DNA from 4 places in the Paenibacillus sp. genome. Region 2 is predicted to be linked to each of the others. Evidence: riboswitches for the same ligand, from Rfam matches in the RefSeq annotation. Region 2 holds a riboswitch; each other region holds the start of a gene.
What was found. A riboswitch is a leader RNA that binds a small molecule or an ion and turns the genes downstream of it on or off. The one in region 2 is predicted to bind cyclic di-GMP.
Positions count from the first base shown of each region.

Region 1: another riboswitch for cyclic di-GMP. It lies ahead of VE009_RS14180 (MFS transporter); the one in region 2 lies ahead of VE009_RS22640 (chemotaxis protein CheX).
Region 3: another riboswitch for cyclic di-GMP. It lies ahead of VE009_RS21580 (S-layer homology domain-containing protein); the one in region 2 lies ahead of VE009_RS22640 (chemotaxis protein CheX).
Region 4: another riboswitch for cyclic di-GMP. It lies ahead of VE009_RS02620 (helix-turn-helix transcriptional regulator); the one in region 2 lies ahead of VE009_RS22640 (chemotaxis protein CheX).

Region 1 covers NZ_DASQNA010000025.1:378,278-385,836, forward strand. Annotated here, with positions in the region: gene VE009_RS14165 (biotin-dependent carboxyltransferase family protein) at 1-53, opposite strand, end outside; gene pxpB (5-oxoprolinase subunit PxpB) at 54-788, opposite strand; gene VE009_RS14175 (gamma-glutamylcyclotransferase family protein) at 823-1,245, opposite strand; gene VE009_RS14180 (MFS transporter) at 1,291-2,505, opposite strand; cyclic di-GMP riboswitch class I at 2,650-2,745, opposite strand; gene VE009_RS14185 (SH3 domain-containing protein) at 3,015-4,511, opposite strand; gene VE009_RS14190 (glycoside hydrolase family 1 protein) at 4,642-5,943, opposite strand; gene uidA (beta-glucuronidase) at 6,391-7,559, opposite strand, start outside.
Region 2 covers NZ_DASQNA010000041.1:80,684-88,242, reverse strand. Annotated here, with positions in the region: gene VE009_RS22660 (BMP family ABC transporter substrate-binding protein) at 19-1,107, opposite strand; gene VE009_RS22655 (diguanylate cyclase) at 1,460-2,776, shown strand; gene VE009_RS22650 (hypothetical protein) at 2,805-2,993, shown strand; gene VE009_RS22645 (VOC family protein) at 3,039-3,422, opposite strand; gene VE009_RS22640 (chemotaxis protein CheX) at 3,463-3,912, opposite strand; cyclic di-GMP riboswitch class I at 4,004-4,088, opposite strand; gene VE009_RS22635 (transglutaminase family protein) at 4,173-5,030, opposite strand; gene VE009_RS22630 (alpha-E domain-containing protein) at 5,027-5,971, opposite strand; gene VE009_RS22625 (circularly permuted type 2 ATP-grasp protein) at 6,005-7,402, opposite strand.
Region 3 covers NZ_DASQNA010000039.1:230,965-238,523, reverse strand. Annotated here, with positions in the region: gene VE009_RS21585 (DUF6531 domain-containing protein) at 1-1,189, opposite strand, end outside; gene VE009_RS21580 (S-layer homology domain-containing protein) at 1,205-3,259, opposite strand; cyclic di-GMP riboswitch class I at 3,361-3,453, opposite strand; gene VE009_RS21575 (ATP-dependent Clp protease ATP-binding subunit) at 3,649-6,096, opposite strand; gene VE009_RS21570 (protein arginine kinase) at 6,143-7,201, opposite strand; gene VE009_RS21565 (UvrB/UvrC motif-containing protein) at 7,219-7,559, opposite strand, start outside.
Region 4 covers NZ_DASQNA010000007.1:330,798-338,356, reverse strand. Annotated here, with positions in the region: gene VE009_RS02630 (hypothetical protein) at 1-1,782, shown strand, start outside; cyclic di-GMP riboswitch class I at 1,852-1,954, shown strand; gene VE009_RS02625 (helix-turn-helix transcriptional regulator) at 2,045-2,254, opposite strand; gene VE009_RS02620 (helix-turn-helix transcriptional regulator) at 2,336-2,608, shown strand; gene VE009_RS02615 (Lrp/AsnC family transcriptional regulator) at 2,842-3,291, opposite strand; gene VE009_RS02610 (cysteine hydrolase family protein) at 3,413-3,985, shown strand; gene VE009_RS02605 (hypothetical protein) at 4,059-4,244, opposite strand; gene VE009_RS02600 (hypothetical protein) at 4,639-6,108, shown strand; gene VE009_RS02595 (sortase) at 6,101-6,724, shown strand; gene VE009_RS02590 (alpha/beta-type small acid-soluble spore protein) at 7,036-7,260, opposite strand; gene VE009_RS02585 (RNA ligase family protein) at 7,396-7,559, shown strand, end outside.

The DNA of each region.
Region 1 (7,559 bases), on a different contig from region 2:
CCTCGATCCTGCACTGTAGTGAACAGACCAGGCTTCATGATCGTCAATGTCAATTACATGCCCCCGCTTCCATCCCCATGAGAGACTGGTTTGAAATAAACCGTGTCCCCTGCAGTCAAAACACTCGGAGGCGTCCGATCCGGTTGAAACAGCGGCAGCGGCGTGCGCCCGATCAAACGCCACCCGCCGGGCGATGCGAACGGATATACGCCCGTCTGGCTTCCGGCGATTCCGACGCTTCCTGCCGGGACGCGTTCTCGCGGAGTCGACAGGCGCGGCGCCGATATGCGCTCGGACATCCCGCCGAGATACGGAAACCCGGGCATAAAACCGATCATATACACCTTATACGACCGTGACGTGTGGATGCTTACGACGTCCTCGGCGGAAAGTTGATTGCGCTCGGCTACGAACGGCAAATCCGGTCCGCACTCCGAGCAGTAACAGACGGGAATTTCCACCGCGTTCTCGGTAAGCGCGCCTGCGCCTGCACCTGCGACAGCCGCCGCTCGAGCGCGGACGCGCTCCGAGCGCTCCTCTAACCACCGCACCACTTGCGACTGCGCATCTCTTACCTTCCAACTCGTTTTAACGACAGCGATCGGATCGTAATATACGGCCGCCGCTCCATAAGACGGGACCGCTTCTACAAAACCGGGAAACGGTTGTTCCTCCAGAATGCGCGTGAATTCTAACACCTTACGATGCGTATCCGGATCGATGCCGCCTCCGTAATGGACAATGAACGCCCGCTCCCCCAATGGAACGATCCTCACACCATTTTCCAATCCCTATGCCCCCTTCCATGCCCCGCAGGAGCTTTTAGACAGGCGCCCAAGCCGTCAGCAAATCGCCTCTCGGACGTTCCGCGACGCTTCTCCACGACCCGGACGCGATTTCCGGGAAGCTCTTCGGGTCTTGCCTTACATATAAATAAACCCAGCCTTCGCGATTTCCGTCGATATCGACGACGCGCACGCGCTCATATTCGTTGCGGAGGTCTCCCGGTCCGTAAAATTGCTCCAATCGGTCCAACGCCGGCAGACCGGCTTCGCGGATGATCATCCATTCGCCGACGATCATGCCGTCAGCGCGGCTCTCGGACAGCATGAGCGCGGGATACGGTCCGACATTGTACAGCTTCCCTCGGATCGCGCCAGGTTCGGCAGCTAACAAATAAGGAGCGATAATATGATGGTTGGCTTCCCCTGTTAACAACGTGCCATATACAAAAAGGCTAATCATGGCCAAAACCCCTCTCGTAAAGTTGTCCTTGGGCCGACAAGGCCGTCAGGCCTCCGTCGCATTGCGGCGTTCATTCGGAAGCAGCAAAGCCAACACGCCTAGCAAAGGAAGGTACGCGCACAGCCGCATAACGAATTCAATGCCTCTCGCATCGGCCGCCCAACCGAGCACGGCCGAGCCGAGACCTCCGAGACCGAACGCCAGACCGAAAAACAATCCGGAAATGAGTCCGACATTCCCCGGAATCATCTCTTGCGCATAGACGACGATAATCGAAAACGCCGACGACATCACGAACCCCGCGCAAATGACAAGCACGCCGGAAGCGAACAAATTTGCGTACGGCATCAACAGACAAAACGGCGCCGCCCCGAAAATAGATAGGAAAATGACGTTCCGGCGGCCGAACCGGTCCGCAATCGGCCCTCCGACCAGCATCCCGATCGCCGACGCGAACAAAAACGCAAACAGCAGCAACTGCGCATGCGCGATCGGCAAACCGAAGCGATGAATCAAATAAAACGAATAGTAGCTAGTAATGCTGGAAACATATACATACTTGGAAAAAAGCAAAAATACGAGGATCGCGACCGTCCAAGCGATCTGGCGCCGAGATAATGCCGCGGAGCGGCTTGCGCGCTGCGCCCCGCGCTTGGCATGCATCGTCATGTGATTGCGATACCAGCTTGCCACGTACATCTGGATCACGATGCAGGCCGATGCCGCTATCGAAAACCAGATGACGCCGAACTGCCCCAATGGGACGAACACCACCGCCGTCATTATCGGTCCTAGGGAGGTACCGATCGTGCCGCCGACTTGAAATATCGACTGCGCGAGTCCTCGCCTGTTCCCGGCGGCCATATAAGCGACCCGGGAAGACTCCGGGTGAAAGACGGCGGATCCGATGCCGATGGCGATCACGGCGAGCAAAATGACGCCGAAGCTCGACGCCAAGGATAGAGTAACGATACCGGTCAACGTGAAGACGACCCCGATCGGCAATACATTTGGCCGGGGATGCGCATCCGCCGCTTTCCCGACCACCGGTTGCAGCAATGCGGCGGTCGTGCTCATGCAGAAGGCGATCAGCCCGATCTGCTTATACGTCAGTTGCAGAGATTCTTTCAAAATCGGAAATAGCGCCGAAACGGTCGACTGCATCGCATCGTTCAATAAATGTACGATACTGATGGCGATCAGAATCGGAAAAGCGGTCGGCGTTACGGCAGGCATCGATTTCGTTTGAATGCCGGACATTCGTTTGCGATCTTCCTCCTCTCATAAAGTCTTTTTTAAAGCGAAAATTGGTTCCCCTGCATCCCCCCTTTCCCAAAAAAAGCGCGCAAAAAGCCCCCATCCAGCTTACGAGACATAGAAAGATAGACGGAGGCTTCCGTCGTATTCGGCAACTGGCTGGCATCGCGGTCTTTAGGCAAATCCGCATTAGCCCCTGTAGCTTTGCGTCGCCACTTTTCAGTGGGTTTGCTATTGTCGTACGAAGTATGAAATTGTCAAAAAAGGCAATATTGTGTATGTGATATACACTATACTAAGATATTAAATCATTTTCAATAGAGAATTAATATAACGTTTTGTAAATTGCCCAATCTCCGCGAGCCAAGGGGATCGCAAGTCCGACGTTCATGAGCCGGTCGCCGCCGGTAAGCATGGCCAAACAAAAAGACAGGAGCATCCTGTTTCGCTCCTGTCCTTGCATTCTCCGCCACATCGAATTTGTCGCAGTTCTATTGCGGGTGCCCGTATTCTTAAAATACGCTCCCGCCGAAGAGGAATCGGTATTCCCAATGCCTGCCCTCAAAGGAGTCTACCCGGACGCCGCCGGCATCTTCGGAGTACGTATGAAGCACTTTGCCGTTCCCGATGTAGATTCCGTCGTGCGTGATCCGTTGGCTGCTTTTGTTGATCCCGCTATAATTTGATGCCCTTGATCCTTTGTACGACATGAAGAACATGATGTCCCCCGGCTTCAATTGTCTCCAGTCGGACGTTGTTTTTCCGATTCTACGTACGTAATCCCCCTGTGTTCGGGAGTTTGAAGGCAGCGTGATTCCTGCCCCGTCAATATAGGCTTGTCTAACAAAATCGGAACAGTCGAACGTCCTTGTGTTACTGCGGCTCGAGCCGAATTCATAGGGCGTCCCCAAATACTTCATGCCGGCGTCGATGACATTCCTTACAGCTGCGTTAGTCGCCGGTGCCGGCGCTGTCGGGGCCGGGGTTGCCGGGGCGGGGGTTGTCGGTGCCGGGGTTCCCGCATTTGCATTATTCCCCGTAATATTTACGTATTTGCTCGAAGAAGATACGTACCCGACTCGGCCGTTCGCATCCCGCACTTTCAACCAGTAGCGGTTGACGTTCTCGAGAATTTGAAGCCTTTCCCCTTCTCTTGCGTATCGGATTTTGTCCCCCTGCACCGACGGCCTCTCGCGCAGCGTCACGGATCGTTTGACTTCGGCAACCGCTGCATTGGCATTCGAGGAGGGTGGATTTGTCGCCGGTGCCGGCGCTGTTTTAATATCTACGTATTTACTTGAAGAAGATACGTACCCGACCCGGCCGTTCGCATCCCTTACTTTCAACCAATACCGATTGACGTTCTCGAGAACATCGAGTCTTTCCCCTTGTCTTGCGTACCGGATTTTGTCCCCTTGTACCGACGGCCTCTCGCGCAGTGTCACCGTTCGTTTGACTTCGGCCACCGCTGCGTTGGCATTCGTCGTATGCAGCATTCCGACGGATGACCCTTCTTCCGATGCCATTTGGTTCGTAGTCGCCCCGTCATTCGTAACGGGATGAACGACTACATGATTGTCTTGTACGGAGTACCGAATCTCCCGCTGGAAGAGCTCCGAAAGTGCGGAAACGGGGACATGCGGTTTCCCGTTGATCAGCACCGGACGGCCTGATAGCTGAACCGGCTTTTCATCGATTTCCGCACGCGATTGATTCATGGCGATTTCGAAAATGACATCGGTATCCCCAATGCTAAGTACTTGCGCATTCGGGTTCCAGTTCGTACGATACCCGATCGCTTCCGACAAGTCCTGGATCGGGACATATTCATTGTTAACTAATGGGATGCGGCCGCTGTCTTCCGATGCAAGTGGAAGCTGCTGTCCTCCCCCTCCCCTTTCCGCACTTTGGATTTCCATATTGTCATTGGTATTGCCATTGCAAGCTGTCTGCAGGAGTAATGCCGCCATTAGCAGGCTTAACACATAACAGCGCATATCTTTGCGCATCAACTTCTACCCCTTTGTCAATTGGTTTTAGGGATAGGTTGAGTAAATAATGCAAAACTATGCAACATTTCCACGAATACACTCCTAAGAAAAAGGAGTACCCGATTCGTCGCGGGTACTCCATCCTCGATCACAATATAGATTCCGAAAAACCTACCCTTATATTGCCTAAAACGGACAAACTTTCCTTAGGATATCTGGTTTGCGTCGCTCGATCGACGGCGATCAAACCAAACTTTTGGTCATAACCGAGCTGCCATTCGAAGTTATCCAATAAGGACCAATGCATATATCCGATGACGCGAATGCCCTCTTCCACGCATTCGTGGACACCCTTCAACGCCCGCTTGATGAACTCTACGCGGTCCGCATCTTGATCGGTCGATATACCGTTCTCCGTAATCATAATCGGTTTATCCCAATGCTTCGATACGAATCGCAGCACGCCGGCCAACGCTTCCGGGTAATACTCGTAGCCCATTTTCGTTTTCCTGGCGGCCGGATCCAATGGAACAACGCCGTTCGGGCCATGGATTTTCCGGGAATAATTTTGGACTCCTAAGAAGTCGTCCTCTTGAAGATAAGGCAGGTAATGAAGGAAGTCGTCATGCTGCTCCGCTTTCACAAATTCCTCCCCGCCCGGAAGCGCCTGATGGTCATACAGCGAGAACGTAATGCCGACCTTGATATGGGGCTGCGCTTCTTTAATCGCTTGCCGCGCTCGCACATGGCATTTCATGATGAGCAGATCGCCATCGTCCGTTCGGTGAGATAGAAACGGATGGACCATCCTCGGGTCCATGCCGAACGACTGGCCCAGTGCCCTGTAGTACGTCTCCATCTTTACTTTCATATCCATATTCAGACCAACCTGAATGTCCCCGTCGGCAGCCGAATCCGCCTTGTCCTCTTTCGCCCCCGTCATCCTTTTCATAATTTTGGCGATTTGCTTCCCCATATTCGCTTCATTGATGGTACAAACGTAAGGAATGAGGCCGCCCAGCTCCGACACGACGAATGTACAGTAATTGGCGAAATATTCCGCTGTCGCTTCGCTCTCCCAACCGCCTTCTGCGATCAACCATTTCGGCGAGGAGAAATGATGCAAAGTCACTATAGGCGTTACGCTCAAGCGATGGCAAAATTCAAGAACGTCTCGATAATGCTCGATTTCCTCCCGGTCAAAGTACCCTTTGGAGGGTTCGATTCTAGCCCACTCGATAGAAAACCTGTATGCATTGAGGCCCGCATCCGCCAATAGTTGGATATCCTCCCGAAAGCGGCGGTAATGATCGACAGCATCCAATGATGGCTCTTTGAACGTAGTGCCAGGGAGGTGTTCCATCAGCCAAAAATCGCTGTTTACATTATTCCCTTCTACTTGATGCGCGGCGGTAGCGGCCCCGATCAAAAAATCGTCATGAAACTTCACTGAAACTCCTCCTTCATCGGCAATTAATTACTTTCCGCTCCCGGTAATCCGCTGTCGCTTCCTTATAATAGGGAGTGGGAACAGGACCTTGCAAAATCGGGTCCCCGACTTGTTCGAGCCAATCCCATAGCAATCCGTTCAATTCCGAATAAGCCTCTGCATACGCCGGGGTCGTCCGCGACGTTATGAAACTCGTTCGGATCTTTCGTTAGATCGAACAACTGAACGACAGGCATTTTGTCTTTATATTCCGGCTTGGCGAGGTTAACCGGCGCTTCGACCTTCCGAGTCGGCCAAAAATTGCGGATCAGCTTATAACGTTCCGTCCGAACGGAACGGCAAATAATTCGCGAACAGAGCGCCATGCCGGCTAATCCGTCGATATTCGGCGTATGAACGTATCCACTCCATAGCACCCAGGTCGTCTCACGGGAGCACACCTACATTTTACTGGTTTACCAGCGCTGTCTTGCTTTGCTTATAGCTGAAATCCGGAATGGACGTCCATCTTCTGCGCAATTCATGCGCTGCGGCCTTCGGTTTTCGATCTCGAGTAAAGATCCCCTTCTTATTGCCTTGTACCCGGATAATGCCCTGGCTCGTTTGGAAATCCGCGAAGTTCCATACCTGCTCGCCTACGAAATGCTCGAATTCGTCGAACACCTCATGATTCGCTCGCAAATATTCGACCTGGTACTCCTCTGTAAACATAACCGGATCGACGTCGTGCAGCCCGGCGATCGTATCGGCGCCGTACTCCGTCATCATGATCGGCTTGCCGGGACAACGCTGGATCCAGCCGTTCAGCTCTTTGCGAAGCGCCATCTTGGCCATCTCGAATTCCCCGCCGAGCGCGTACCAGCCGTAGTAGCGGTTTAGGCAAATGACATCGACCAACTCCGCCACCTTGTCGCGGTCGGGAGTAGCCATCATGATGTTCACGATCGTCACCGGCCGCTTCTGTGGGTCAAGCTCCTTCGTCAATTCGACGAGCGGCCGGAAATATTCCACGGCTCCCTCCTCCTCGGAAGCGGGCTCGTTCGCGACGCACCACATCACGACTGAAGGATGGTTTTTATCGCGAGCGACAAGCTCCCGAATCGCCTCCGCATGACAATCCTGGGTTTTCAATACTTCCCAAGTGTTTCTCTTCGGTCCGCGAGTCGGCGTGACATTAAAGCTCAGATGCAGGCCGACGGCAGGCGTTTCGTCGATGACGACGATGCCTTCGCGATCGGCGAGCCGCATCATTTCCTCCGAATACGGATAATGCGCGGTGCGGAACGAGTTGGCGCCGATCCACTTCATTAATCGGAAGTCCATCACGTTGGCCGCCTCATTGATGCCTCTTCCGTTCATCGGAGTATCCTCATGCTTGCCGAAGCCCTTGAAGTAGAACGGCTTGTTGTTGATCAAAAATTGGCCGTTCTTCACTTCCACGGTCCGAACGCCAAAAGGTTGTTCATAGACGTCTACGACATTTCCGTCATCGAGAAGCTCCAATCGAAGCTGATACAAGTATGCGTTCAATGGCTCCCAAAGCTTCGCCTGATCGATCGTAAGCGTACCTGCAGCGCCTAAGCTTTCCGCAACTCGATTCCCGTCTTCGTCGATGA
Region 2 (7,559 bases):
TACTTCTCGGTTTCTTGCTTATTGACCTGCGAGGAACGGCTCGACTTGATCCAGTGCGCTCGGCACGACGATTTCGCCTGCGATGATCTTCGCCTTCAAATCTTCGACGAAATCGATCGCCTCTTGGGCCGTTTCGATGTTGGAACCTTCCACGCTGTAACCGACCGCTTCCTCTTTAAGGCCGAGGTCCTGCAGGCCGCCGGACCACGTACCCTCGACGACCGCCTTCACGTTGTCGAATACGACGTTATCGACTCGCTTGACCGTCGTGGAGGACAGGACGTCCGGCATTTGCGACGGCACCATGTCCGCGCCGACCGCCCATTTGCCTTTCTCCCCCGCCGCCGTGAAGACGCCGAGTCCGGAGCCGCCGGCCGCCGCGTACACGATGTCCGCGCCGCCGTCGTACATCGAGACCGCCATCTCCTTGCCGGTGTTCGGGTCGTTCCATGCGCCGACGTAGTTGACGAGCACTTCCGTCGACGGCTCCGCGAATTTCGCGCCGGCTTCGTATCCCGCCAGGAACGCGTTGATAAGCGGAATGTCCATGCCGCCGACGAAGCCGATTTTCTTCGTTTCGGATTTCTTCGCGGACAGCGCGCCGGCGAGGAAGGCGCCTTCGTGCGCTTTGAAGATCGCGGAAGCGACGTTCGGCGCTTCGACGACGGAGTCGATCAGCAGGAATTTCTGGTCAGGGAATTCGGCCGCTACTTTGCCGATCGCGTCGACTTGGTCGAAGCCGATGCCGACGATCAGCGCGTATTCGCCCGCTTTCGCAAATTCGCGGTGATGCGTCTCGAACTCGGAAATTTCTTGCGGCTCGACGTAGTCGTACTCGATGCCGAGCTCGGCTTTCGCTCTTTCGATGCCGGCGTAGCCGTTATCGTTGAACGATTTGTCGCCGAGGCCGCCCGTCGCGAACACGACCGCGATTTTCGCGGGCGCCGCGTCCGCCGGAGCTTCCTCCGCGGCAGCTTCGCCGCCGGCCGTCCCGGCGCCGCTCGCGCCGGAGCCGCCAGCCGGTTCGGCAGCGCCTCCTCCGCACGCGGCTACGATCGACATGAGCAGCACGAGACATGCCGCCAGCAACCAACCTTTATTTCTCATTTTCCCGTCCTCCTATGTTTCTCTTTTATATCAATAAAGCGCGCAACGCGCCGATTGATCGATGACAAGCTAGCACCTATGAATCGCTTAAAATTTTAGTATTTAATATACTATATTAGAAGGAGCGGGCAGATGTAAATATCCATTCCATCAAATTCGGTTCATATCACAATTCCGCCATAACTTCTTGCGGCGAGAGGCATAGATTTGTATCTTTTTCACAAAAACAAACGGAATCAACCGCGAAATCTTGACAAAACAGCGGCGTCAAACCGCCCTCGATATGATATACTTTTAAGTATTCTCGTAAGAACGGACAACTCGGCGGCGACCCAAGGGGAGATACGAGACGGTGGATGTTTCGAAGTTATCCAAGCTGTATATCGATACGACGGACGATTTGATCTTTTTGACGACGGTAGAGGGCGACGAGCCGCCGTTCACGTTCCGGTTCGCTGCGGTAAACCCGGCCTACTTGCGTCATACCGGATACATAGAAAGCGGATTCCTGAACCGCACGCTGCAGCAGACGCTCCCGGACGACGTCATCGACTTCGTGCAAGAGCGTTTTACGGAAGCGGTTACGCAGCGGCGGTCGATCAAATACGAGGAACCGGTCGTCTTTCAGGGCGTCGATTTGATTGTAGAAACGACGCTCACCCCGTTCTACGACGAGAACGGCCGGCCGGATACGCTGCTCGGGGTGACCCGGGATATTACGGAGCGCAAACGATCCGAACGAAGAGTTCGAGAAAGCGAAGAACGGTACCGGACGCTCGTCCAGCTGTCCCCGGATTCGATTTTGATTCACGACGAAGGGAAGATCGTGTTCTGCAACGAGGCCTACGCCCGCCTCGTGCTTGCGGACCGCCCCGAATCGCTGACCGGCTCGGATTTTTACGCGTTCCTGCCCGACGTTCGGCGCGGAATGAACGCCAGAATTCAGCGCATGCGCCAGACGGCCGCGGCCGACATTCCTCCGTTCGAGACGAAGCTCGTGCGCACGAACGGCGAGACGATCGACGTCGAAGGCACGTGCGCGTTCGTCGAGCATAACGGCAGGAAGCTGATGCAGGTCGTCCTTCGCGACGTAACGAAGCGAAGCCTCGAGAAGGAACGGCTGCAGAAGCTGTCCCAGCTCGACGGCCTTACCAATGTTGCGAACCGCAGATATTTCGACGCGGCGCTGCAGCGCGAGACGAAACGGGCGAAGCGCACGAGGCGGCCGCTCTCCCTGCTTCTGTTCGATATCGATAATTTCAAGAAGTTCAACGATAGGTACGGTCATCTAGAAGGCGACGATTGCCTGCGGCGCGTCACGGAGGCGGCCGCCGCCGTTTTGCAGCGCCCCGCCGACGTTCTGGCCCGCTACGGCGGGGAGGAATTCGCGGTGCTGCTGCCGGATACGGACGCTTCCGGCGCCGCGGTCGTCGCCGAGCGGCTGCGGGAAACCGTCGCCTCGCTCGCGATTCCCCACGCCGCATCCGACGCGGCGCCTTACGTTACGATCAGCGTCGGCGCGTCGCACACCGCGCATCCGGCATCGGCGGACGCGCTGCCGCTGATCGACCGAGCCGACCGCGCGCTCTACCGGGCGAAACGCAGCGGGAAAAACCGAGTCGAGCTGCTGTTCGAGCCGCTAGACGCCGCCGAGCGGCCCATCTCTTAATTTCTAGAACGAACGGAGGCCATCCATTTTGCGCAAATTCAACTTTACTCGCCCGCTCCTCATTTTGCTCGTCGCGTTCGTCGCCAACAACTTGGCCAAATTTATCTGCTTATCCTTCGGAATAGATCCCGCGACGACCGAGAACGTCGCCATGATGGCGATGGTGCTCGCCGCGTTGCTCGCTTACATGCGATTGACCCGGCACCGCCGCAAATAATCGTAACGACGAAGGACGAGGCGTTCCGCCTCGTCCTTCGTGCATTCATTCGCTCTTCCGGCTGTTAAATTCCAGCACATTCCCGTCCGGATCGGTCACGAACAGCTGATGCCAGCCGGTTACGCTCTGCGGCCGGTCGTCGTACGCCCACCCCGCCGCGTCCAGCCGCGCCCTTACCTCGCCTGCGTCGCGAACGCGAATGGCGAAATGGCCGTCCCGCGAATCGATGCCGCGCGTGCCGCGCAGCGTCTTCGCCCCTTCATGAACGATCAAGTGCAGCTGATCGGCGCCGATCGCGTACCACGCCCCCGGGAACGGGAACGCCGGCCGATCCGGCAGCTCCGCAAGGCCGAGCACGTCCCCGTAAAACCGCTTCGCGCGCGCCAAATCGGTCACGACGACCGCCGCATGATGCAGCGCCTCATACATCCGCTCTTCCCCCTCGTTCGCATGTACTTTATATCTACGTTCAACCGATAATATGAATGTCGAAATGCCCGATTCGACCGACATCGAGCGGAATGCTGACCGCTCGCTTTCCCCACTCGGGAGCGCCGTCGTCCATCAGCCGCGGCGGCGTAATGTCCACGTCGATGCCCCGGTGGTTCATCATCGTGCTCGCGTTGCCGCAGATCATATTGCCGAGCTCCGCCACCGCGCTCCGGCACATGTCGTCCAGTCCCGTCACCGTATAACCGCCAAGCATCGCCGAGACCATGTTCATCGCCATCCGTTCGGGAAACCCGAACAAAATGTCGCGCTCCACTTGACCATGTATGTTTATTTTCAACCACACGCAGCGCTCCGTGTACTGCACCTGTTTCAGCTGCAGCTGCCCTACCGTCGGCCTAACGTTAGCTAGCATTTCGATCACCTGAATCGAAGACGTCAGGAACGGGTTGATCAATTCGGCCTGCATCGTGAACCCCCCTCGGTTGCGCCGGCAACAAAAAAACGCCCGAAAATTACGCGGGCGTTCCATTCGAGTCCGAACGAGCCTTCTCCGTATTTTCGGCAACCCAGCCGCCTTAGGTCGTCCCTTTAGGCCTGTGGCTTTGCGTCCCTCCCTTTCGGGCAGGTTTGCCAGTTCGTTATAAGAAGATGCTATGGGATGATTCTACCATACAGATCGTTCTTTAGCACTACTAATATGATATATTTTTAACCTATTTAATGAAACTATAATCGCTGTACGTCCACCTCGACGATCAGCTGCTGGTTGGGCGTCCCGCGGTAAATGCCTTTCACCGGCACGATGTCGACATAGTCTCTCCCGTGGCCGAGTTTGATATAGCGTTCGTCGACCCGGTTGTTGTTGGTCGGATCGAATCCGAGCCAGCCGGTGCCCGGAATGTATGCCTCCACCCAAGCGTGGGACGCTTGTTCGAAATCGGCCGTTCGCGTCTGCAGATCGCCGATGAAATGGTACCCGCTCGCGTAGCGGGCCGGAATGCCCATCGCGCGGCAGGAGGCGATCATCAGGTGGGCGAAGTCTTGGCAGACGCCGGCTCGCCCGCGCAGCGCGTCGGACGCCGTCGCGCCGACATGCGTCGCGTTCGGTCGGTATTCGAATTCGGCGTAAATTTTGGACACGAGCGCCATCACTTGGTCGTACACGCCGGCGCCCGCAAGCCGCGCCTCGTTCGCGAACGCGGAGATGCCGTCGTCGAGAGAAGCGTAGTGCGTCGGCATCAAAAATTCGGCGTACTTGTTCTGCAGCTTGTCGTCGGCGAGCGTCGCCCAATCCTCCTCGGGCGTCAGCACGCGGCCGAGCATGCCGTCGTTGTCGTGCGTCACGACCGTCGATTCGGACGTGATGACGAGCTCTTGGTGCAATCGATTGACCGTGAACGCGTGGATGCGATTGCCGAAGCCGTCCTCGTACGTAAACAGCGGCGCCGTCGGCTCGACCGTGATCGAATGATGATAGCACGATTGGCGGAAATTGGTGCGCGGGGACAAGCGGATTTCATTGACACTGTCCGTGACCGGATCCTCGTACCGGTACGTAGTGATGTGACGAATTTTGAGCTTCATGCGTTGGCCCCCTGTTCGGTGCGAAAAAAGGAGTTCCCGACCGCGCTGCCGAGGCCGTTGATGACCGACATGCCGCGCAGCAGATGCTCGTGCAGCGAGCCGTCCGACGGGTCGGCCTCCAGCCAAGACATTTCGGATCTCGCCTTGACGACGAGCCGAATCGTTCTCTCGTACGTCGTATCCGAGCTGTCGATATTGCGCAAGCAGCGGAGGTGCTCCTCCAGCATGCTTAACCCGAATTGGACCGACCGCGGGAACCGTTCGTTCAGCAGCAGCAGGGAGACGACGTTCTCGATCGTGAAATGGTCCGTGTGCAGCCTGCGGAACACGTCCGCGCCGCCGATGGCGCGCACCGCCGAGAACAAGAAGAAATGAGTCCGTTTCGGCTCCTCCAAGATCGAATGGTAAACGGAGTCGAACAGCCTTGCCGCATTTTCCGCCCGTTCCAAAAAGCGGCCGCACTCGAGAATATGCCAATGATGATCGCGCATCATCGTATGGTGCGCCACGCCGTAAAACGTCCCAAGCCATTCTTTGACCCTCTTCAAAAAAAGAAACGGCGAATCGAGCAGCAGCTCGTCGGTTTCATTGCTCTTCAGCCAGAGCGCGAAGCCGTTCAAAATGTCCCACAGCTCGTCGGGCAGCCGGTCGCGAATCATTTTCAAATTCGATCTAGCTTGATTGACGCAGGAGTGAATCGAGTTGATATGCGCCGGGTCGAGGATCATATAATGCAGCACTTCCCGCTCGCCGTAGCTGCGGTACATCGATTCGAACACCGCCGGATCGCCGAGCGCCTGCACGATGCGAATCCACAGCCTCTCCCCCGTCGACGTTTCCTCGCGAATGTGATAGAACGCGTCGATCAAGCGTGCATGGTTTTCCGCTCTCTCCGTATACCGTCCGATCCAATACAACGATGCCGCAATGCGATTCATCATCGGGGACGCCTCCTTTTTATCGTTCCGGCGGATTCACTCCGCGAGCACCCAAGTATCCTTCACGCCGCCGCCTTGAGACGAGTTGACGACGAGCGAGCCCGGCTTCATCGCGACGCGGGTAAGGCCGCCGGGGATGACGTGCATGTCTTTCCCGGACAGGACGAACGCCCGCAAATCGATATGCCTCGGCTCGAACGCGCCGCCGTTGAAAATCGGCGCCGTCGACAGCCGAATCGTCGGCTGCGCGATATAATTGGACGGATTGGCGCGAATTTTGTCCGCGAACGCCTCGATTTCCCGCTCGGAGGCGGACGGGCCGATCAGCATGCCGTAGCCCCCGGAGAGCGAGGTCTCCTTGACGACCATGTCCCCGAGCCGCTGCAGCACGTATTCCCTTTCGTCCGGACGGCTCAATAAATACGTCGGCACGTTCGAGAGAATCGGCTCTTCGTTCAAATAATATCGAATCATGTCCGGGACGAACGTATATATCGCTTTATCGTCGGCGACGCCCGTGCCCGGCGCGTTCGCGATCGCGACGTTGCCGGCCCGATACGCGTTCATGAGGCCGGCGACGCCGAGCATCGAATCGGGACGGAACGCGAGCGGATCGAGGAAGTCGTCGTCGATGCGCCGGTACAGCACGTCGATGCGGCGAAGCCCGGAGCGGGTGCGCATATAAATATTGTGATCCATGCAGACGAGGTCCCGGCCTTCCACAAGCTCGATCCCCATTTGCTGCGCCAAATACGTGTGCTCGAAGTAGGCGGAATTGAAGCTGCCGGGCGTCAGCAGCGCGATCGTCGGCGACGATCGCCCCGACGGCGCCATGCTCTTGAGCGCGGCCAAGAAATGGTTCAAGCTGTGGTCCGTTTCCTCGACGGGGTAGGAGAAGTACAGCTCGCGGAGCATTCGCTTCGTAATCGATCGGGACGTAAACAAATACGAATATCCGGACGGCGAGCGCAAATTGTCTTCGAGCACGAAATAGTTCCCTTGGTCGTCGCGGATCAAATCGATGCCCGCGCACGTCGTGTACATGCCGTTCGGCACGCTCAAGCCGACCATTTCGGGACGGTAATAGCGGTTCGAGACGATCATTTTGCGGGGGATGATACAATCGTTCAGGATGTGCTGCTCGTGGTAGATGTCTTCGAGGAAGCTGTTGAGCGCCTTCGTGCGCTGGAGCAGCCCGCGCTCGAGCATGCTCCATTCGCCGCTCGGGATGATGCGCGGAATGAGATCGAACGGGATCAATCGCTCGAGCGGATCGGCTTGATCGGGATGGTACAGCGTGTAGGTGATCCCTTCTTCGAGCATGCGCTCGTTCATCGCCGCCTGCCGTCGAGCCAAGCTGTCCGGGGGCATACCGCGGAACGTTCCGTACACGCCTTCGTAATGAGCGCGAATTCGGCCTTCGGCACCGTGCATCTCGTCGTAGAAACGCGCCGCCGCTCCTGCCGCCGCCGCGCGATACAGGCCATGCTCCGACTTCGAAAGATTCATGCGAACGGCACCCCTTTGTGTTTTGTGATGATATATCCATATTAATAACGGAAAATGTTATTGTAAATGACATAGTTTCCAT
Region 3 (7,559 bases), on a different contig from region 2:
TGCCCGCCAATGCCGGATCTTGAATAATCAAATTCCAACCTTTGTCGATCGGCCCCGCGCAGCGCTGATCTCCGGTGCATACGTTGACCTCGATGCCGTTATCGGTCGCGATCCGCTCCGCGCCCGCGATCATCGCAGGCACGTTTTCCGCTTTGTAGTAGTATCCTGCCAGCGCCTCCCAGTTCACGTCCCAAGCCGGGGCAACGTACCGCAGCACCTTCACGGGAATAGAAACGCCGGATATGTTTTTATCGGGTTGCTGCGGATGAAAGAAAGGGTTCGTCGCAGCCCGTTCCGCCGTCGCCGTAATCGAGGCGGTCTCGTAAGATCTGAGCGGGACGGCGATTTCCCATTCTCGGATATACTGCTCCGGACGATTGTCGTCGCGGAGCGGAAAGTTCGTGAAATAGTTGTCGATCGACACGGGCTCGTCGCGCCATTCCGGCTTGAGCGCCCATTGTAAATGTTTGTCGTCCGGCATTTTGCCGTATGGAATTTCCACCGTGTATGTGGGCGACGGTCCTGGACTCGGCACCTGTTCGTATCCGTCCCGCATCATGTAATCGATGCGAACCGTCACTTTCGTCCCATGCTCCGCTATGCCGCGGATCCTGTGCACCCCGCTGCCGTTCGCGTCAAGGCTCGGCACGACGTGCACGAAGGCCGGCGCCGGAGGCTTCGGGTTATCCACGCTTACCTCGGTGAAGCCGAAATATTCCGGCGCTCCGCTCGGCACAACGCATACGGTATAGCTTCCGTCCAGCAAGGGCTTCCCGTCGACGTTGCCGTTCCATACGAACAACTCCGTCTCGCCGGGGAACCCGGGTGCTTTCGACCCGACGGAACCGCGCGACACCATCGTATGCGTCGGAGGGTATACCATATTGCCCTCTTCGTCCTCGTACGGCTCTCCCCGTTGTTCCGGAGGGATTTCTTCTACTTCGCATGCCTCGATCGACGATGTGTGCGGTTTGACGCCGTAGTTCCACGTAATGTTGGCGTTCCCGCCATAAACGGTAACCAGCTTCGCCGGCGCTACGCCGACCGTCGTTGCCGCCAGCGCTTTGCCGGGCCCCAACCCGGGGAAGATCGGCACGCCGGGAAGTACGAGCGACGCAATGAGCAAAATACTGATCGCTTGGCGCCACATGAGGCGGCCCGTTCGATGCATGGCAAAGAATGTCCTCATTCTTTCACACCCCTTCTACAAGTCGCCCGCCACCCGGAGCAGGCGGTACATGACCGTCGCCGCCTCGGCGCGGGTAGACGACGCATGCGGCAAGAACTTGCCGTCCCTGCCTTGGATCAACCCGAGCGCTGCAGCCGTCGCAGCGGAAGTTCTCGCCCAGTCGCTGATCGCCGACGCGTCGTCGAAAGGCAAATGCGATTCGCGCTCCGATATCGGCCGCTGCCGTTCCAGCGCCCGCACGAGCATCGCCACCATCTGCTCCCGCGTCAAGGCGCTTTCCGGATCAAATGTGCCGTTCGACCCTTGCACGATTCCGGCGCGAGCGGCGGCATTGACCCAAGGAGCCGCCCAGTGCGAGGCGGCGACGTCGGTGAACGACTGGCCCCCGTCCGTCTCCGGCTCAATGCCCATTGCGCCAAGCAGCATTTTCGTAAACTGCGCTCGCGTCAGCGTCGCGTCCGGCGCGAACCGAGTCGCTTCCATACCGTTCACGATTTCTAACGCAGCCAATATTTCGACGGGACGTTCCGCCCAGTGTCCGACCGTATCGGAGAAGGCGACGTCGTAGACGAATGCCGCGTATGTGCCGGACCTCGTGAGCGATGCTCGAATTTCGAATGTTTCGGCATCCGCCGTTCCGCCGATCCGCTTCCACTCTTTGGCCTCCGCTTCCCATCTATAAATCGACATCTTTTCCCGCTCTTCCTCCGACCAGCGCAGCCCGTCGAACTTGAGCGCCAACTCCGCAGGCTTGTCCTTCGGCAGCGTTCGCCCGTCCAAATCGACACGCCACGCGAGGGTCGCCCCGCGTTTCACCCCGAGCTCGGTCTTCGCTTCGTTCGGCGCTTGTATAACGGCATCCATTTCGAAGCGAGCCTCGACCTCCGATTCCAGAGCACCGGCCGGAATAACCAGCCGGGCCGTTCCGTCCTTCGACGTAAGCACAGCCCCCATCGGTCCCGCCCGCACCGGCGACGCCTCCGCCTTCCGTTCCGTTGTCGCGGACAGCGAATCGCGGTCCCTGCTCTCGCCTTCGGTCCTCTCGGCAGGAGCGGGTGCCGACATTTCCAGCGAACGCGCCACCAGCCGCCCATCGGCCGCCTTCATAATCAGACGGTCTCCCGCGAAAGACACCGTATGAATGACATGATCCCCGCGCGCAACTTCATAGGTTTGTTTCGCCGTCAGATCGACGCCCGTTAGTCGGGGCGTTCCGGCATTCCACTCCACCCAAGCCGCATGTCCGTCGCCGAGGTACAGATTCGGGTACTCCACTTCCTTTTTCGACTTTGTCGTCAAGTCGACCGGCGCGGCGCCCGCATCGCTTGGATCCAGGAGGACATACTTGGTGCGGTTGTCGAGATCGCTTTCCTTCCATAGCACCTGCTTTCCGTTATAAGTCAACTCGGCAGGATACAAGTGATATGGAAGATCTACTAAACTCTTCGTTTCCCCGGTTATCAAGTGATGCAAGGCGATATCTCCGTCGCCGGTAATAAAAGCGATATTTCCGTTCACGACCGTAGGCTTGGTACCAAGACCGAGCGGCGTTTCCTTCCTTGCCGATAAATCGTAAGCGTACATCTCGCCCTTCCACGTCTGATACCATGCGACATGATCCCCCGACACGCTGAGGCCGACGTGCGGCGCAATGACCGAAGACAACTTTACTTCCTCTTGCGAATTCATATAATACGCGAGCACATCCCACATCCCCGAACCGGAACCCAGATACTTCTTGTCGATCCATACGACGACGACCTCGCCCGACGAGGTGACCGTCACGCGCGGCAAATCCTTCATGGACGGGTAGTTTGTAACTTGTTTCTCCACCCCGGTGGATAAATTCCGATAGAAAATATTTTGGCGTCCCTTTCCGTCCTCCTCGTACCACACCATGTGCTCGCCCGAGATGTACGTGCCTTCCCCCGCCTTGCTCGCGACCGGCTCGTCCGTAACCGCGAACGAAGTGTCCGCGTACGCGACGAAAGCGGCGCCCCCACACACTGCCGTTAAACACAAGCCAATCGCGAACCTTCGTGCGAACTTCGGCAACAACCTTCTACCCATGTCTTCCTCTCTCCCCTGCCTTGCAAAAATAAAAAGCTCCCGAGGCCATGGTCAGGCGCTCAGGAGCGTAGATAAGCAGAAAGCGGCTACGACATTGTTCCTTGAGCAACCTGGCGATCTTTTCCCTGCTCGGGCAGGGAGGAAGACCCATGGCTTTGCGTCATCGTCTTTCGACGATTTTGCCTTTGTTCCAAAAGAACTACGAAAATTGTAGCTTTCGGCAATAGAATAGTGGAAAACTTTGCCGTAATCAATTAAAAATTTCATAATTTTGGCGATTTTTGCTCCTTCGGTCATGCAACCAATGTCCTCGGGAGCATCGGTGGACGCCATCTGCAAACAAAAAAGCCCCGAAGCCGGAGCGGCTTCAAGGCCCTTCATATCCTTCTTTACTTCTGCGTAACCTCGCTGTGCACCGTCAGCTCGCCGTCCTTCTCGTCGATGAGGACGGTGTCGCCTTTCTTGATCGTGCCGCGGAGCAGCTCCTCCGACAGGCGATCCTCGATGTGCTTTTGGATCGCGCGGCGCAACGGACGCGCGCCGTACGTCGGGTCGTAGCCTTCCTTCGCGAGAAACTTCTTCGCCGAGTCCGTCAGCGAGAAGTCGATCTCCTGCTGCTTCAGGCGCTTCCGCAGCTCTTCGGACATGAGCGAGACGATTTGGGCGATGTGCGTTTCGTCGAGCGGGTGGAACACGATCGCTTCGTCGATCCGGTTCAGGAACTCCGGACGGAAGCTCTTCTTGAGCTCGCCGAGCACCTTCTCGCGCATCGCTTCGTATTGGTTCTTCGTCTGCGCTGCCGCGTCGCCGGCCGTGAAGCCGAGCGTCGCGCCTTTCTTGATCGTATCCGCGCCGACGTTCGACGTCATGATGATCAAGGTGTTGCGGAAGTCGACCGTGCGGCCTTTGGAGTCCGTCAGCCGTCCGTCTTCCAGCACCTGAAGCAGGATGTTGAACACTTCCGGATGCGCCTTCTCGATTTCGTCGAGCAGGACGACGCTGTACGGCTTCCGGCGCACCTTCTCCGTCAGCTGGCCGCCTTCTTCGTAACCGACGTATCCCGGAGGCGCCCCTACGAGACGGGACGTGGAGTGCTTCTCCATGTACTCCGACATGTCGATGCGGATGACGGCGTTCTCGTCGCCGAACATCGCTTCCGCGAGCGCGCGGGCGAGCTCCGTTTTGCCGACGCCCGTCGGGCCGAGGAAGATGAAGGAGCCCATCGGGCGCTTCGGATCCTTAAGGCCTGCGCGGGAGCGGCGGACGGCGCGGGAGATCGACTTGACCGCTTCGTCTTGGCCGATGACGCGGTTATGCAGGATCTCTTCCATTTTCAGCAGGCGTTCGGTTTCTTCTTCGGCGAGCTTGACGACCGGAATGCCGGTCCAGCTCGCGACGACCTGGGCGATATCGTCCGGCGTCACTTCGGAGTCCGTGCGGCCTTGCTTCTCTTTCCACTCGTTCTTCGTTTCCTCGAGCTCGTCGCGCAGCTTCTGCTCCGTGTCGCGGAGCGCGGCCGCCTTCTCGAACTCTTGGCTCTGCACCGCGGCGTCCTTCTCCTTGCGGATGTCTTCGAGACGCGATTCGAGCTGCTTCAAATTCGGCGGAACCGTGTACGTGCGCAGGCGCACCTTCGAGCCCGCCTCGTCGATCAGGTCGATCGCCTTGTCCGGCAAGAACCGGTCGCTGATATAGCGATCGGACAAGCGCACCGCTTGCTCGAGCGCCTCGTCCGTAATTTTCACGCGGTGATGCGCTTCGTACCGGTCGCGCAGGCCGCGGAGGATCAGGATCGCTTCGTCCACCGTCGGCTCGTCGACCGTGATCGGCTGGAAGCGGCGCTCGAGCGCGGCGTCCTTCTCGATGTACTTGCGGTACTCGTCGAGCGTCGTCGCGCCGATGCACTGCAGCTCGCCGCGCGCCAGCGCCGGCTTCAGGATGTTCGACGCGTCGATCGCGCCTTCCGCGCCGCCCGCGCCGATGAGCGTGTGCAGCTCGTCGATGAACAGGATGATGTTGCCCGCTTGGCGGATCTCATCCATGATTTTCTTCAGGCGATCTTCGAATTCGCCGCGGTATTTCGTGCCCGCCACGACGGAGCCCATATCGAGCGTCATGACGCGCTTGTCGCGCAGCGTCTCCGGAATTTCGTTCGCCACGATGCGCTGGGCGAGACCTTCCGCGACGGCCGTCTTGCCGACGCCCGGCTCGCCGATGAGCACCGGATTGTTTTTCGTCCGGCGGCTGAGCACCTGGATGACGCGCTCGATTTCTTTCGCGCGGCCGATGACCGGGTCGAGGTTGCCTTCCTTCGCGACCGCCGTCAAATCGCGCGCCAGGGAATCGAGCGTCGGCGTGTTGACGTTCGCCGGCGTGCCGCTGTGGCTGCCGGACGACGCTTCGCTGCTGCCGAGCAGCTGCAGCACCTGCTGGCGCGCCTTGTTCAGGCTGACGCCGAGGTTGTTCAGCACGCGCGCCGCCACGCCCTCGCCCTCGCGGATGAGACCGAGCAGAATATGTTCCGTGCCGACGTACGTATGCCCCAGCTTGCGCGCTTCGTCCATCGACAGTTCAATAACCTTCTTCGCGCGAGGCGTATATGCGATATTGGTAGGCTGCTCCTGGCCGCGGCCGATGAGCGCCTCCACTTCGTCCTGAATTTTCTCGAGACCGAGGCCGAGACCGATCAGCGCCTTGGCGGCGATGCCGTCTCCTTCGCGAATGAGCCCGAGCAGGATGTGCTCCGTCCCGATATTGTTATGGCCTAACCGTACCGCTTCTTCTTGCGCCAGCGCGAGCACCTTCTGCGCACGTTCCGTAAAACGTCCAAACATCATAAATATACACCTCCAAGAAGGATGAAAATCCAAGGGATGGTTTCGATCAGGATCGATGCGCAAGCCGCTCCCGGAACAGCCGCGCGCGGTGCAAGTCCCTCTCTTCGGGACTGAGCGCCCGCCCGTAATGCTGCTGCAAGTACCCGGGCTGCGTCATGACGAGCAGCTCGTTCATCACGTTCGGCTTGAGCCCCTCGATGATGCCGAGGTCGACCCCGAGGCGTACGTCGGATAACCGCTGCGCCGCCTCCTTCGAATCGATAACTTCAGCATAACACAAAATGCCAAAAGAGCGACGGATTCGATCCGTTAATTTCACGCGCGATTCGTTCATGAGCTTCTGGCGGGACGCCTTCTCGTGCTCGATGATTTGCCGCGCGACGCCGTGCAGATTGTCGATGATTTCCTCTTCGGTCTGCCCGAGCGTAATTTGGTTGGAGATTTGAAAAATATTCCCCATGACCTCGCTGCCTTCCCCGTACAGCCCCCGAACCGCGAGACCGACCTGCTGGATCGCCTGCAAAATGCGGTTCATCTGCTGCGTCATGACGAGCGCGGGGAGATGCATCATGACCGAGGCGCGAATGCCGGTGCCGACGTTCGTCGGGCAGCTCGTCAAGTAGCCGTATTTCTCGTCGTACGCGTAGTCGACCGTCGCTTCGAAAATATCGTCGATCTTCTCGGCGACCTCCCAAGCTTCTTTCAGTTGAAAGCCCGGGTACAGCACTTGGATGCGCAAATGGTCTTCCTCGTTCACCATGATGCTGATCGCTTCGTTGTCGCTCAGGATGACGGCGCCGTTGCGCGCCTCGTTCGCGAGGTTCGGCGAGATGAGATGCTTCTCGACGAGCACCCGCTTCTCGAGCTCGTTCATCCCGGTGAGCGTCAGCAGATCAAAGCTCCCGACGTTGTTCAGCCGCTCCCCGGTCAGCACCTGCGACACCCGGTTCAGCACCTCGGCCGACTGCTGGTTCGTCGCCAGCATCGGGAACGGTTCGTTGCTGACGTTCCGAGCGATGCGAATGCGGCTGGAGATTACGATATCCGAATCGGGTCCGTCCGCCTGCATCCAACCGCTCAACGCGTGTTCCGTATATCTGCTCATGCCGTGGCTCCTTCCCGCTAGTTGGCCGCCTGCTTCTCGAGCTCGCGGATTTGATCGCGCAGCTTCGCGGCCGCTTCGAACTCCTCCTGCTCCACCTTCTGCGCCAGCTCCCGCTTCAGCTGATCGATCTGCCGGCGCAGCTGCACCTGCTTGCCGACCCGCTTCGGCACTTTGCCGACGTGCACCGTATTGCCGTGCACTCGCTTGAGCAGCGGCGTCAAGCGGTCCTGGAAATGCTTATAGCACTCCCCGCAGCCGAAGCGGCCGATTTTGCCGAACTGCGCGTACGTCATGCCGCAGAAATCGCATCGCGGCTGCGCCGCCTTCTGGGCCGCGCCGGCTTTGCCGCTCGGGTCCA
Region 4 (7,559 bases), on a different contig from region 2:
ACGTACCGCCATACGATCGACAAGGTGAACCGTCACATGCCGGTCGACCGTAACAAGGCGGGCCTCGGCTACGCGGCCAAGATGGCGCTTTCGGTGGCCAACACGCTGCTGTCGGAGATGGGCGAGGTGTTCACCGGAAAGAAAGCAAAAGAGACGCGTACGAACCTACTGGAGGGGCTGATCGAGCGCCTGAACGGCGGCAAGGCTATCAGCGAGTCTACGCAGCGGAAAGCCGGCGCGACGATCCTGAACACGGAAATCGTGGTCCTCAGCGAGAGTGCCGACGGTCTCCGGCAGCGGAACGCGGCGCGCAGCCTGGCGCAGAGCTTTGACACGATCTCGGAGGACAACAGGCTCGCGTATAAGCCGTACCGACGTACGTTCCACTTCACGGACTACACGCTGCATGCAGAGCGGAACAAGATCGGAGACCAGGAGGCGCAGAACTTCATCGCTCTGCCGGGGCGCGAGGTGCTTGAGCGTTTTGCAGGGATTGAGCGGGTGGAGACGCAGGAGACGGAAGTGCCGGAGGATTTGCGGCATGGCGTCATGTGCATCGGTACGAACACGTACCGCGGCCAGGAGCAGAAGGCGTACCTCTCGACGGACCGGGAATACCGGAACCTGACGCTGGTGCTAATCGGTCCGACGCGCGCCGGCAAGTCGACGCTGCTCGGGAACCTCGGCGCGGACGCGATCCGAAACGGTGAGTGCATGATCGTCTTCGACTTCATCTCGAACTGCCAGCTCAGCAGCGAGATCGCCGCGCTGTTCCCGCCGGAGAAAGTTCTGAACATCGAGTGCGGGGATCTCCGGAAGCTGCAAGGGCTCGGCTACAATGAGATCGGCCGCAGCGCGGATCCACTCCGCCAATACGAGAACGCGAAGATGTCGGCGACGCAGCTGCAGACGCTGGTCAATGCGATCGCGACAAACGATGCGCCGCTGACGCCAAAAATGAAGCGTTATCTGCAGGCGGCTGCGCTCGTCGTCTTCATCAACGGTGGGGCTATCCGAGACGTATTCGAGGTGCTGCAGGACCACGAGGCGCGCGCCGTAGCAATCAATGCGGCGCCGGCCTCGCAGGCGGAGCTTCTCCGCAAGCATGCCGCGAGTCTCGCCGAGCTCGATGAGACCGACAAGAAGGGCGTCGTGACCGGAACGAAGGATTCGCTTATATCCGGCATCATCGACCGCATGAACGAGCTCGAGGCGAACACGTACCTCGAGATGATGCTGCAGAAAGATACGGCCGGCAATATCGACCTCGTAAAGGAGATCCAGAAGAACCAACTGATCTGCATCCGGATGCCGGAGCGCGCCTACCCGACGGACGCCGAGAAGGACGTCATCTGCACCTACTGGATGTCGAAGCTCCGACTCGCGCTCCAGATCCGCGACTACCAGATCCCGGACCGCTCGAAGCATACGAAGGTGAACATGGTCATCGACGAATTGTACCAGGTGCGCACGACGGAACGGATGCTGAAGGAGAATCTAAGCCGGCTCGCAAAATTCAGCTTGAAGCCGATCATCAGCTGCCACTATTTGAACCAGATCAACATCATCCGAGACGAGCTCCGGAGTGCCAACGCTTCCTACATGCTGATAAGCGGGTGCGATAAGAAGAACTATGCGGAGCTGCAGAGTGAGCTGTATCCGTACCAGGAGGAGGACCTGCTCAACCTGCCTCGGTACCATTCCCTCAACCTGATTAAGAACGCCGATGGGTACGCACGGTTCATCACGAAGCTGCCGAAGCCTGTTCGAAATGCCACCTAGATCAAGCCACATAGATAAATATGGAATATTAACTATATAAAGAAATGTAAAAAGGTGTTATATTTGTATGTAACGAAATGGCAAAGCCGGTGAAAGCCGGCGGCGCAAAGCTAAAGGGGCTAAGGAAACAGCGAGAAGTGACTTCTGAGATCTATGCCAGCCAGCTGCCGAATGGCGAGGTGAATGGACTTCTATGAGAACAACTTAACGTATAGCTTAAGTCTGGTCCGGAGGAGGAGCTATTAAGCCCAACCGCCTGCTTTTAATCTTCAATCAACTCGATCAAATCGTCCATCGAACAGTTTAAAAATCTCGCTGCTAATTTTAACTTCATGACAGACAGTTGTCGCTTTCCATTTATAACCTGAGAAATATAACTCTCGGTTACGTTTAAATAGTCGGCCAACGCGGCTTGTGTTTTTCCGGTTTGATCGAGAATTTCAGGCAGGCGGCTCCTCAACCGGAGCGCCATCTAACACCTCTTATTTAATTTATTTGTATTGGAAAATTATACACATACTTTTTCAGCACGTAAACGGGAGGCACTTCAAGGATGTCGTATAAATTAACGCTTTGCGCTGCGAGAGAAAATGCGGGCCTATCGCTTGAGGAGGCGGCCAGCTTGGTCGGTATATCGACGAAATCGCTTTTACGTTATGAAATGGATAATAGGAAAATGGAATACGACAAGGCTCTGGAACTATGCAGAATATACGGCGTTTCCCTCGATCACATTCATATTGGGATTTCTCAAGACCACGGTGATCGCAGTGGAAGTTCGGGGGGGCAACATGGGGCAATTATGGGGCAAGTTAATTCATATTGATGATAAACACGGGTTTAATGTGAACTGAGCTATCGGCAATAATTACTGATACAGCCGCAATTTTAAATTCTCAGATCGGCAAAGAAATACCCACGCCACAGCTTCCCAAGCTGGTAGCGTGGGTTCGATTCCCATCACCCGCTCCATACATACGACACTAAGATCCCTTATTGCATAAGGGATCTTTTTATTTTACTCGGTTGAGTGCTTAACGGATGATGATTTAGAATATGCTATTCTTCCGATGCTGCAGTCAACGGATTGCCTTGTTTGATCTCTTGTATTGACAGATTTAAACTATAGTTCCCGTAATCGAGAAGTTTATCAAGGAAAAAATTCAGTTGATCTTGGGATTTAACTTTTATTTTTAAGTGGTAACAGCCTTCCCCTGAGATTCGGTGAGCTTCAACCACCTCGTTTCGATCATGAATAAAACGAATAAACGAAACATGATCTGCTGTTTTCATATGAATAATGACAAACGCTGTATAAGAAAAACCTAATTTCATTTCATCGATTATGAGAGAATAGGCTTTAATTACACCACTTTCTTCAAGTTTCTTAATACGATTACCTACGGCTTGCCCAGTCATATGGATTATTTCGCCTAAGTCTTTCCATTGAATGCGCGAATTTTCGGATAATAGCTTGAGGATATAAAAATCAATATGATCAAGTTGCATATATATAAATCCTTTCACCATGAAATCATTTGACTTAAAAGTGTTTCACCAAAGTATCGTCCAAAATCAAAATATTATTTATGATTTTATTGTAACTAAATATTTTGATGAGGTGAATAAAGTGAGCGTAGCTTTGATCATAGTCGATATTCAAAATGACTATTTTCCAAATGGAAGGATGGAATTAAGCAATCCAGTAGAAGCAGCCGATCATGCAGGTAAAATTCTTGAATGGTTTAGACAAAACAACCCCAATATCTTCCATGTTCAGCATATCTCGAATCACGAAGGGGCAACATTCTTCCTTCCCAATACAGAGGGAGTCAAAATAAATGAAGCTGTTCTACCTCTGGAACACGAAACGGTGATCACGAAAAGCACACCTAACAGCTTCTTCCAGACCGATTTAGAAGCAAAGTTGAGGGGGCTTGAGGTGACCAAGCTAGTGATTGTTGGTATGATGACGCATATGTGTATCGATGCCACAGTCAGAGCTGCGATGGAGCTAGGTTTTAGTTGTACGCTTATTGAAGATGCTTGTACTACAAGGGACTTACCTTATAGAGATAAGATCGTGCCAGCTGATCAGGTGCATTATGCCTTTGTAAGTGCACTTAACGGAGTATATGCCAATGTAATTTCGACCGAGGAGTTCCTGAAACAAGAAGCTAACTCGATCTTGAAGAACAACTAATTTTGTCAAAAACCACTCCCCATTTGTCAGGAGTGGTTTTGTCTTTATGGGTCTAACTAACGATATATGTAAACTAAACGACCTTAACCGGCAGCTCCTGCAGCGCTTGTTCCACCAGCATGCTGCATAAAGCAGATCCGTTTACGGGCGTTTTTTGTGTTTGGTCATGCGGTTTGGACAAGAAGAGATCGCAAGATACGTTATGTATATTTAAATGCTGCAATAAGGTTCTAACGTCAATCACGATCTTCTGTTCCATGGGTTTCTCCCCTTTTTGAAAATATTGCCTTTATTTAACATACAGCATGTTCCAAAAAAGTGGCAACGAGGAGGAAAAAAATAGAATCTCCAGGACTAGAAGTAAGCAGAAAGAAGCACGACGAAGGTTCCCCTTTTCATTGCGACTTAGCATCATTGGAGTAGAACTTTATGAAAATTTTGTCGAAAATTTCATGTCGCATGCATTTACAGAAAGGTGGAAGGATGATACATTTAGTGCATAGAATGATACGGTATGTATCTTAACCGATTTTGTCGAACGTGCCGTCAGCGATGTTTTTCGCCGGCATTTTTCTTTTTGCACTTCGAAAAGAGCGGTCAATGGTCGGCACCGTTCGTTTGACGTCGATCCTATGAATTGGAGGCGTTGAAGTATGAGGAGGAAGCCCGGGAAGGCGTTGAAGGCGGGAGCGGTTTCTTTGCTCTTTGTCGGAGGATTCGCCCAATCGGCGATGGCAGGATCGCCGACTTCGTTGCCGGAGCCGGTCAGCGCTGTCGTCGGAACCGATAGTCGGGGAGGGGCGGCGGAGAGCGTCAAAGCAGCCGGCATCGACGTCAATTTGTTGAAGGATGACGATAACGACTCGTCGGGCGACGGCGATCTTGTCGGCATCGGGGCCAACCTATTGTCGGTTAAGGAAGACGGCGCTTCGGCCGGCAGTGACAATGTTAAGTTGGATGTCCAATTGCCCGGGAACGGCAAAGCCGCAAGCGTCGACGCCGATGTATTGTCCAGCGGCAGCAGCAGCGCTTCCAGCAGCGGCAAGGCGGCGAACGTGAACGCCAACGTTCTCTCGAGCGGCAGCAGCAGCGCATCCGGCAGCGGCAGCCTTGTCGGCGGAAGCGCCAACGTATTGTCCAGCGGCAGCAGCCAAGGCTCGGGCACGGGCGGCACTGCCGGAGTCGGCGCCAACGTATTGTCCAGCGGCAGCAGCCAAGGCTCGGGCACGGGCGAGGCTGCAGGCGTCGGCGGCAACGTTCTGTCGAGCGGCAGCAGCCAAGGAACCGGAACCGGCGGGCTCGCTGGCATCGGCGGCAACGTACTATCGAGCGGGTCGAGCGGCGCGGCGGGTTCCTCGAGCGACGGGGTGGCCGGTCTAGGTGCGAATGTGCTTTCCAGCGGCAGCCAGGCGACGGGAACGGGCGGATTAGCCGGCGCGGCCGGCAATATGTTGTCGAGCGGCAACGGCAAAGCGACTGGAACCGGCGCCGGAGCCGGCCTCGGCTTGAATCTGCTGACGAGCGGCGGGAATGCGTTCGGCAGCGGATTGCTCGGCATCGGCGCGAATTTGCTCACCGGCGGTTCCAACGCTGAGCCGCCACCGCCGCCGCCACCACCGCCGCCGCCACCACCGCCGCCGCCGCCGCCACCACCGCCACCGCCGCCACCGCCACCGCCGCCACCGCCGCCGCCAGATGACGGAGGCAACAACGGGGGGAATAACGGTGGCAATAACGGAGGTAACAATGGGGGCGATAACGGTGGCAACAACGGTGGCAACAACGGTGGCAATAACAACGGAAGCAACAACGGAGGTAACAATGGCGGCAATAACACTGGCGGAGGCAGCGGCGGCAACGAAGCAGAAAACGGCCTCCCGTTTCCAAGCAATAACGATCCCGGCGGAAATGACGGCAGCCCGGCAGACAGCGGCGGAAGCGGAACGTCCCATACGAAGCCCCCGAGCAGCAAAATTACGCTCGGCGGTCTCCCCGATACGGCGACGTCGCATATGCTCATGATGCTGGCCGGCATCGTTCTGACCGCCTTGGGTACCGTCTCCTTCGGTCCGGCGAGACGATATTTTAAGCAGAAGCTCTGGGCGTTGAAACAACATGGTTAATGTGGCTGAGAAACAACGCTGGACGTGGGGGCGCCTCTTCTCGATCGTAATCCCGGCCGTCATGATCGTCGGAGGGGCGGCGCTTTTCAGTTATCATGGCTGGAGCTACATGAAACAAACCGTTCTCCTCCGGTTTTTTCCGGCGATCGAGTACGTACCGGGACAGAACGGGCTGTGGTCGCCCGAGCCGAAGATCGGCGAAAAAATCGGCGACCTGCACATCCCGTCGCTGAACGTCGACGTTCCGATCATCCACGGCACGGAGGCGAGAGAATTGGAACGAGGCGCCGGGCATTATCCGGAGAGCTCGCTTCCCGGCCAGGGCGGCCACGTGTACGTGGCGGGACACCGAGATACCGTGTTCATAAAGCTCAAAGATTTAAAGATAGGAGACACGATCGAATTCGCTACGCCTTATGGAACGTATATTTACGAGGCGACCGGTTTCCAAATCGTTCCCGACACCGATACGAGCGTGTTGGCCGCGACCGACTTCGAAACGCTGACGCTGCAGACGTGTTACCCGTTCGGATTCATCGGCCCGGCTCCCGATCGGTATATCGTACAGACGAAATTTATCGGAATCGCATTAACGGAACCAACGACAAGGTTCTAACAGGCGCGACGACCAAAGGAAAGAGACGGGGACCCCCGTCTCTTCCTTTATTGATCGCGTTACTTTTTTCCTCTGGTCGATCCGGGAACCGCCGAATCGTGGTTGTTGCCGGGGCGCGTCTTTTTGCCGTGTTTATGGGATGTATCGTGAGACAACGAAATCCCTCCTTCCTCGCGGTGTGCAGGCGCATTGAAAGTATCTCCCGACCCGTTCGTTGGAATTCCGGAACAACGGGCGCAAGCGCCAACGAAACGACCCCGACGGAATCGCATCCGACGGGGTCGTTACTATTTCACGGGTAAAAATTGTAGTTAAAACCGCGCGCCGCGCGCCAACGTTTCTTCGGCGATTTGCACCATGCGGCGAACCATGTGGCCGCCGATCGCGCCGGTGTCGCGCGTAGCCATGTAGCCGTAGTATCCGTCTTGCGGGATTTGAATGCCAAGCTCTTGGGCGACTTCGTACTTCAGCTGCTCGAGCGCTTGGTTCGCTTGAGGAACGATCAAGTTGTTGGAACTCTGGGAACCTGTACCCATCGATGCCACCTCCTAAGTATGTAAGGATATCATTTGCAAGCAGGAATCTAGCTATTCGCTCCCGGCTCGTTCTTCCTCTACTTCCCACCCCGCGTCGGCGGCCGCTAGCGGTATAATGGCAGCAAGGTGATGCATATGTTTATTTCCCCGATGCTGCTGGAAACGGCCAAGGCGCCTTTCGACAGCCCCGATCATATTTTCGAACCCAAAATCGACGGACACCGCATGATTTACTCCCGAACGGATGGGGAGATTCGTTTATATACTCGGAAGGAAAACGACGTCACTTCGAAATATCC